Regions from separate parts of the Gulosibacter massiliensis genome, predicted to be linked through region 2. Evidence: predicted binding sites of a transcription regulator. Region 2 holds the regulator's gene; the other holds the start of a gene.
What was found. Region 2 encodes LexA, which represses DNA repair genes until DNA is damaged. Its sites were predicted from a motif close to TCGAACANNTGTTCGA; they were not measured.
Positions count from the first base shown of each region.

Region 1: a site for LexA is predicted at 3,051-3,066, ahead of EJL01_RS11385 (HNH endonuclease signature motif containing protein). Genes of this name have one in related genera too.

Region 1 covers NZ_UYZX01000002.1:338,283-342,847, forward strand. The annotation lists gene EJL01_RS11370 (sensor histidine kinase) at 1-289, shown strand, start outside; gene EJL01_RS11375 (response regulator transcription factor) at 286-972, shown strand; gene EJL01_RS11380 (hypothetical protein) at 979-1,374, opposite strand; gene EJL01_RS11385 (HNH endonuclease signature motif containing protein) at 1,504-2,973, opposite strand; gene EJL01_RS11390 (DUF58 domain-containing protein) at 3,255-4,562, opposite strand.
Region 2 covers NZ_UYZX01000001.1:1,962,343-1,966,907, forward strand. The annotation lists gene hflX (GTPase HflX) at 1-1,601, shown strand, start outside; gene lexA (transcriptional repressor LexA) at 1,608-2,246, opposite strand; gene EJL01_RS09315 (LysM peptidoglycan-binding domain-containing protein) at 2,468-2,812, shown strand; gene EJL01_RS09320 (histidinol-phosphate transaminase) at 2,952-4,073, shown strand; gene hisB (imidazoleglycerol-phosphate dehydratase HisB) at 4,070-4,565, shown strand, end outside.

The sequences.
Region 1 (4,565 bases), on a different contig from region 2:
CACCGGCCTGCTGCGCATCTGGGTGCAGGATGCCGGGGTCGGCATCGCGCCCGAGCAGCGGCAGCGCGTATTCGAGCGCTTCGAGCGCGAGGACGATGGCGGCGAGTTGCCGACGATCGGCGGCGGGCTCGGCATCGGGCTCGCGATCGTCACCTCGATCGCCCGCGGCCACGATGGCACCGTCGACCTCGAGTCGCAGCCCGGAGTTGGCAGCCGCTTTACCCTCGTGCTTCCCCTACGTCAGTCCGAACCCGACCCCGAACTCGAAGCGAACGGAGCCGCAGCGTGACCAGCATCCTCATTGTCGAAGACGAGGCTCGAATTCGGGCCTTCATCACCAAGGGCCTCAAGGCCGCCGGATACGCGGCGGTCGGTGTTGCGACGGGGCGCGAGGGCGTCGATCACGGGCTGAGCGAGGAGTTTGACCTCATCGTGCTCGATATCGGCCTGCCCGACATCGATGGCTTCGACGTGCTCGATCAGCTGCGTGGCTCGGGCGTGCGCACGCCCGTGATCGTGCTCACGGCGCGCACCTCGGTCGACGACACCGTGCAGTCGCTCGAGACCGGCGCCGACGACTATATGCCGAAGCCGTTTCGGTTCGAGGAACTGCTCGCGCGCGTGCGGTTGCGCCTGCGCGCGACGGCGGATGCGCCGGGCTCATCGTCGCCGGCGAGCGCGACCTCGCTCGAGCACGGTGGCGTACGCCTCGATCTGCGCACCAGGCGGGTGACCGTCGACGGCGCCGAGGTGGAGCTGTCGGCGCGGGAGTTTTCGCTCGCGCAGGAGCTGCTCGAGCATCCGGGTCAGGTGCTCACGCGCGAGCAGCTGCTGTCGCGCGTGTGGGGCTATGACTTTGACCCGGCGTCGAACGTCGTCGATGTGTACATTCGCTATCTGCGCCGCAAGCTCGGCAGCGACCGTATCGAGACGGTGCGGGGAGTCGGCTACCGGCTCGCAACGCGCTCGTAGCTGGCGCTAGTCGTCCCACTCATCGTCGTCATCGTCGTCCCAGTCGTCGTCATCGTCGTCGTAGCTGCTGCCGCTGCCGCCGCCCGACCCTGATCCGCTCTCGGGCTGGATCGGCTGTGCCGGCGCGGGGTTGACGGGCTGTGGCTGGGGCAGCGAACCGGAGTCCGATGCGTCGTCGGTGGAGGTCGGCGTTGCCGTCGGCGTCTCGTTCGGCGTTGCAGACGGCGTGGCCGGGGGAGTTCCGGTCGATGTTGGAATCGGCGTGCCGCTCGCGGGAATCGTGACGGCGTCGCTGACCTCCTGCTGCTGGTCGCTGTTCGCGATCGAGATGCCCGAGAAGGCGAGCAACGCAAGCACGAGCACGGATGCGGCAGAAAGCAGCACGGGGGCGAGGCGATGCATGGCAGGTCTCCTATTCGGTCTCGGGATGCTGCGAGCGTATCGAGCGCGTCAAGTCACCCGCATGAGGCAGAGATGAGAGATCTCTCATGTTTGCAGCCTCGTCGACTTCGATGACGGACTCCTCCCTCGTTAGAACGGTGCCGGGTCGTTGATCGCGTCATAGCCCTGGTCCTCGACGGGTTTGAAGATCGGCCCGACCTTGGCGGGTTCGACCGTGACCCATTCGCCGCGTGGCGTTTTCCACCCGACCTTGCCGCCGCCGAGTTGCTCGCACTCCCACGGACGTTGATGTTTCAGCGTGTGGTGTTTTGGACAGAGGTGTCCCAAGTTTTCGACGTCGGTTCTGCCGCCCGCGGCCCACGCAATCGTGTGATCAAGTTCGCTTTGATCCGCCGGTCTGCGGCAGCCCGGGAACAGGCACACTTGGTCTCTCGCCTGCAGGAACCGTCGCATCGAGGGGGTCGCATTGCGCGAGTCGACGGTCAACACGTGCCCGGTGATCGGGTCGGTCAGGATGCGTTGGAAGCACTTCGCCTTCGACGCCATCTCACGCGCTTCGGTCATGCTGATCGGGGTCATCCCGTTGATCGTTGCGACATCGCGCGGCGCGTCGGGGTTAAGGAGGTTGAGCACCGGGATCACGATGCTCACCGTCGCGTTCACGCGCGAGCCGCCCTTGGCCTCGTGTTCGCGCATGCTCTGCGGCGTCGTTGTGAGGAAGGTTTCGACGAACAGGTCGGCCAACAACTGCCGCACCGTGCGTGGGTCCTCAACGAACTCGGCATCGGCGGGGGAGAGGTCTTCCCCGCGTGCCTGCGCCGCGCGGACGCGACGTCGGTGTTCGTCGGCCTCGTTCACGTTCTCTTCACGCAAGGCCTTGGCTTGCTTGTTCATGAGGTCGTACATCGCGTGCGCCTGCAACGTCGGCACGTCGGCGGTGATGCGGGACATCCCGAACTCGCGGTCCTCGATGGTCACATGGCGTGCTTGGTACTCGTGCTCGAACGCCGCCTCAAACTCTTCCGCCCCGAATTCGGTGGCGAGCTTCCGCGCGAATGCGTCGGTCGCGGCGACGGTCTCGCCCTTCGCGAATTCCAGCACCTTCACGGCGTATTCGTCCAGCCGCGCGTCCGGCACGATCCCCGCATGCCGCAACAGTGCGCGGGCGTGCCGCATCGTCACCGCCGCTTCACGGAGCGGGTCGAGCCACACGACAAAGTCGGTGCCGAGGCGGTGCGCGTCATACGCCCGGTTCAGTAGCGCGGTGTCGGACTCGTTCGTGTGAATCCCGAACTCCGCGACGATCGATCGCAGGTTCAGCCGCAGCAGGTCGTCGGGACTCACTACCGAGGAGCGTTCCTGCAACTGTGCGTAGGTGCGGTGTTCCGCGACGGCGTAGGCCTGCGCGAGGCCCATCATCTTCAGGTACGCGCCGGTCTGCTCGAGTTTCGCACCATTGAGGACCATCTCTTCGATCGCCCCGAGCGCGTCATTGAGCCCGTCGTTCTCTGGTGGAGGAGTGGTGCCGTCTGGCCGGTGCTTCGGTGCGCGACGAATCGGCTCATCCGCAGAGTCTGGTGGGGGAGTCGTTGCGGTCATCGGGCGTCACCTCCTCGAAGGTGCGTCAATGGGGGAACCGTTGTAGCAAACATATGCGGATGCGTTCACGAATGCAATAGAAATAATGTTCTAATCAGGTTGGGGTGGATGTTCGAGGTTTCGAGCATTGGCGGGAAGGTTTTCGGTCTTGGTTCACTCTTGCACGAGCCTCCGACATGGCTTCGGACGGCGGGTTTCGTGGCGGATTGCCGACTAGTTTCAGTTCGGCACAAGCCTCCGACAGCACAGACCCCAGCACCAAGCCCCGACCCCCAACCGCCCTAAAGCCGCCCAGCCTTCTTCAGCTCCAAATACCGGTCGGCAACCCGCGGCGGCAGCTCATACGGCGTCGCGGTAATCGTGTCGACGCCCAGCTGGCCAAGCGCGCGGCGGACGCGCTGCGCATCCAGCATCGACCGCTCGGCGGCGGCGGCCCGGAATACGGTCTCGCGCTCGCTGAGATCGCGCGCGGCCTCGGCCACTTCGGGATCGGTCACCGAGGCCACCAAGACAAGGTGGCGCTGCGCGAGCTCGGGCACAGCCTCGAGCAGGGCGCGCGAGGAACCCTCGTTGTCGGCGGTCGTGAGCAGCACGACGAAGGCGCGGTGCGTCGTCACCTCGCGCACGAGCTTCGGCACGTCGAGCCAGTTCATTTCGAGCAGCTCGGGCTCGACGTTCGCCATGGCGTCGGTAATTTTCGCGAGCACGGTCGGTCCGCTTGCCCCCTGCACCCGCGCGCGTACGCGCTGGTCGTACGACACCAGGTCGACGCGGTCACCGGCGCGCGTTGCCAGCGCGGCGAGCAGCAGCGCCGACTCGATCGCGGTGTCGAGCCGCGTCTCGTCGTCGATGCGCGCGGCCGAGGTGCGGCCCGAATCGATGATGATCACGACGCGGCGATCGCGCTCCGGGCGCCAAGTGCGCACGACGAGCTCCTGTTGCCGCGCGGTCGCGCGCCAGTCGATCGAGCGCACATCGTCGCCGCGTACGTACTCGCGCAGCGAATCGAACTCGGTGCCCTGGCCGCGCACCTGCAGGGTCGTCTGCCCATCCAGCTCGCGCAGGCGTTGCACGCGCGAGGCGAGGTGTCGACGCGAATTAAAGGGCGGCAGGATGCGCACCCGCCCGGCCGACTTCAGCGTCGCCTGCCGCGCGACCAATCGCAGTGGACCCCACGACCGCACGACAACGACCTCGCTGCGCCGGTCTCCCCGACGCCACGGCTTCAAGACGGTCGTGACCGCGCGCCGCTCGCCGGCGGGGATGCGCACGCGCTCGCGCATCCGCGGGGCGCCGGCCGAGGGCTCCCACGCGTCGCGCACCTGCGCGTTCAGGGTGCGGCCGGCGAGGTTCGTGAGCAGCAGCGTCGACGACACCGTCTCGCCGAGCCGCACGCGCTCGGGTAGCTCGCGGGCGATCGAGATGCGCCGGGCGGGCGTCGCGAGCAGCCAGTCGATGACGCCGAGCAGCAGCCACACCAGCAGCACAATGCCGAGCGTGGCCAGCGCGCTGCCGGCCGTTGTGCCGAACAACATGACTGGCAACGCCCCGAGCAGGAGCAAGCCGACGTAGATACCGCTAAATGCCATGAC
Region 2 (4,565 bases):
AATCGCTGCTCGACCGCGTTCTGCGCAGCTCCGAAGCAAACCGCAGTCGCACGACGATGTTCCACGACGAGCGGCGCGCGAGCGCGCTCCAGAGCGACGACACCATCTCGCACAGCGACGCGGACGGCCTCCAGCTTGACCGCGAGGCGCGCCGCTCGCTGCAGCACGTCGACGGCCTCTCGACCGAACTCGAGGACGTCACCGAGGTCGAGTACCGGCAGGTGCGGCTCGAGAAGGTCGTGCTCATCGGCGTCTATGCCGCGGGCACGATCGAAGACGCCGAGAACTCGATGCACGAGCTCGCCGCGCTCTGCGAAACCGCCGGCGCGGCCGTCCTCGACGGCATCCTGCAGCGACGTCCGCATCCCGACGCCTCGACCTACCTCGGCCGCGGCAAGGTCGAGGAGCTCGCCGACATCGTCCGCTCGGTCGGCGCCGACACCGTCGTCGCCGACACCGAGCTCGCGCCCTCGCAGCGCCGCGCGCTTGAGGATCAGGTGAAGATCAAGGTCATTGACCGCACCGCCGTCATTCTCGACATCTTCAGCCAGCACGCGAAGAGCCGCGAGGGTAAGGCGCAGGTCGAGCTCGCGCAGCTCGAATATCTGCTGCCGCGCCTGCGCGGTTGGGGTCAGTCGATGTCGCGGCAGGCCGGTGGCCAGGTCGGTTCAGCCGGCGCCGGTATGGGTTCGCGCGGCCCCGGTGAGACGAAGATCGAGCTCGATCGCCGCCGCATCCACACGCGCATGGCGAAGCTGCGTCGCCAGATCGCAGGCATGAAGACGTCGCGCGACACGAAGCGCGCCGAGCGCGGCCGAAATCTCGTGCCCTCGGTGGCGATCGCGGGCTACACGAACGCCGGTAAGTCGTCGCTGCTCAACCGCATCACCCGCGCGGGCGTCCTCGTTGAGAACCAGCTGTTTGCGACGCTCGACGCGACGGTGCGCCGCACCGAGACACCCGAGGGGCGCCCGTACACGCTTGCCGACACCGTCGGCTTCGTGCGCAACCTGCCGCACCAGCTCGTCGAGGCGTTCCGCTCGACGCTCGAGGAGGTCGCCGACTCGGATGTGCTCGTGCACGTCGTCGACGCGAGCCACCCCGACCCGGCGGGGCAGATTCGCACCGTGCGCGAGGTCATCTCTGAGATCGACTCGCGCGACGTGCCCGAGCTCATTGCGTTCAACAAGGCCGACCTCATCGATGCCGACACGCGGCTCATGCTCCGCGCGCTCGAGCCGAACTCGGTGTTCGTCTCGGCCCACACGGGCGAGGGCGTTGAGGAACTCCAGGAGCGCATCGCCGAGTTGCTGCCGATGCGCGAGATCGAGGTCGAGCTCGTCGTGCCGTATCAGCGCGGCGACCTCGTGTCGATGCTGCACGACCAGGGCGGCGTGCTGCGCGAGTTGCACGATACCGATGGCACACACCTGCGCGCCCGCGTGCATCCCGATCAGATGGGCGTGTTCGAGGAGTTTCGGGTTGCTGGCCGCTCAGCTCCCGAGGGCAAGAAGCCGCCGGTGCGGCACAAGCCGCGCGCCCGCGTTGACGAGTCGGACGAGCGCGTGCTGAGCCTGCCGCGCGTGGACTACGACAACTAGCGCGAGCTAGACCGAACGCAGCACGGCGACGATCTTGCCGAGCACCGTCGCCTCGTCGCCGAGGATTGGCTCGTAGTTCGAGTTGCGCGGCAGCAGCCAGGTGTGGCCGTCGCGCTGACGGAACACCTTGACCGTGGCCTCGCCGTCGAGCATGGCGGCCACGATGTCGCCGTTGTTCGCGGTGGGCTGCTGGCGCACGACGACCCAGTCGCCGTCGCAGATCGCGGCGTCGATCATCGAGTCGCCTGAGACGAGCAACAGGAACAGCTCGCCGTCGCCGACGACCTGGCGGGGGAGTGGGAAGACCTCTTCGACCTGTTGCTCGGCGGTGATCGGCACGCCCGCCGCGATGCGCCCGACGAGGGGCACGAGGGCGGTCGGGCCCGGCGTGATGCTCGGCTCGACCTCGTCAATCGCCACATCGACGAGCAACTCGATGGTGCGCGCCTGATTCGCGTTGCGGCGAATGTAGCCGCGCTTCTCGAGCTGGTTGAGCTGATAGGCCACCGACGACGAGCTGATGAGGCCGACGGTGTCGCCGATCTCGCGGATGCTCGGGGCAAAGCCATTGCTGTTCTGGAACGTTGCGATGAACGAGAGGATGCGCTGTTGCGTGTCCGACAGGGGCTTGATCTGCTTGGCCATCGGCCCTCCTGAGGTGGTGGTCACGAGGCCGTGTCGGAGGCCCGTGGTCAGCTGTGTTCCGTTGAAGTCACCCTACGTGGCATCAGCACCGGACTCAAACACCTTTTCGAGCGTGTCGCCCTTATTCTCGAAAAAGTGTTTGCTTTTCGAACATGTCGAATCTATATTCGAAGCAGATGTTCGCATGCACCTCGCATGCACGTCGAAAGGAAGCGACCAACATGACTGCTCTTACTGCACGCACCAGCGCCACCGCGCAGCCCCGCCTGCGGCTCACGAGCCGTGGTCGTCGACTCCTCGGCACCCTTCTGCTCGCTCCCGTCGCCCTCGGCGTCGGGGTCGGCATCGCCCAGGTTCCCGCCGCGCTCGCATCGAACACGAGCAGCGCTGCCGCAACCACGTTCGAACACCACACGGTGCTCGCGGGCGAAACCCTCTGGAGCATCGCCGACGAAATCGCCGACGGCCATGACGTGCGCGACGTCGTGCACGAGATCATGCGCCTCAACCTGCTCGAGAGCTCCTCGGTGCAGGCAGGCCAAGAGCTCGCGCTGCCGAACTACTAGACCACCAGATTTCCGGGCCGCGGACACGGCCGCGGCCCGGAAGCCACGCACCACCACCACCACCACCGTGCCGGGCGTCGCAACCACCCCTTCCGGAGGCGGCGCCCGCGGTGGTTTTCCGGACGCCTAAGATAATGGGGTGACGAGCTTCGAAGACCTCCCCATTCGCGACGACCTGCGTGGGCTGACGCCGTACGGCGCGCCGCAGGACGCGCTGCCGATCACCATCAACGTCAACGAGAACCCGTTCTCGGTGCCGGAGGCCGTCGCCCTCTCGATTATTCAGCGCATTTCGCTCACGCTGCCGGGGCTCAATCGCTACCCCGACCGCGAGTTCACCGAGCTCCGCGAGCGACTCGCGACGTACCTCGGTCAGGGGCTCACACCCGAGCACATCTGGGCAGCCAATGGTTCGAACGAGGTGCTCCAACAGCTGCTCCAGGCCTTCGCTGGAGCGGGCCGCAAGATCATGAGCTTCGCACCGACCTACTCGATGTACCCGCTGCTCGCGAAGGGCGTCGGCAGCGAATGGGTTGCGGCGCCCCGCGACGAGAACTTCGAGCTCACACCTAAGCTCGTGCGCACGGCCATCGAAGCCGAGCGACCCGACGTCGTGCTGCTCTGCACGCCGAATAACCCCACGGGTACCCCGCTCGATCTCGAGACCATCGAGGCCGCCTACGACGCGACCGACGGCATCGTCATCGTCGACGAGGCGTACGCCGAGTTCCGTCACGACGGCGCGCCGACGGCGCTGAGCCTGCTCGAGGGGCGCCCCCGGCTCGTCATTTCGCGCACCATGTCGAAGGCCTTCGCCTTCGCCGGTGTGCGTCTCGGTTACTTCGCGGCCGACCCGGCCGTCGCCGACGCCGTGCGGCTCGTGCGCCTGCCGTACCACCTGTCGGCGATCACGCAGGCGGCGGCCATCGCGGCACTCGAGCACAGCGACACGATGCTTGCGCAGGTCGACCGCATCCGCATCCAGCGCGACCGCATCGTCGACGAGACCGCCGCGCTCGGCTACCGGCCGTACCGCTCCGATGCGAACTTCGTGCTCATCGGCGGCGTCGCCGACCCCGCCGCGATGTTCGACGAGTTCGTGGCCCGCGGCATCCTGATCCGCAACACCGGCCCCGCCGACTGCATCCGCGTCACCGCCGGCACCGAGTTCGAAACCGACGCGTTCCTCTCGGCCCTCGCCGAGATTACCGCCGCCCGACCCGAGCTGCAGCTCACTGGTTCCGAAGGAGTCAGCGCATGACCGATCCCCGTACCGCCACCGTCGAACGCGCCACGAGCGAGTCGAGCATCCGCCTCAGCCTCAACCTTGACGGCACCGGCGCCTCGAACATCAACACCGGGGTGCCGTTCTACGACCACATGCTCACCGCATTCGCGAAGCACTCGCTTACCGATCTCACGATCGAGTCCAACGGCGACGTGCACATCGACGAACACCACACGATTGAGGACACCGCGATCGTGCTCGGCCAGGCGATCCGCGAGGCGCTCGGCGACAAGCGCGGCATCGCGCGCTACGGTGACGCCCTCGTGCCGCTCGACGAGGCGCTCGCGCAGTGCGTCGTCGACATCTCGGGCCGCCCATTCCTCGTGCACTCGGGCGAGCCCGAGGGCTTCGAATTCCACCGCATCGGCGGGCACTTCACCGGTTCGATGGTGCGCCACGCGTTCGAGGCGATCGCGTTCCACGCTGCGCTGACCGTGCACCTGCGCGTGCTCGGCGGGCGCGACC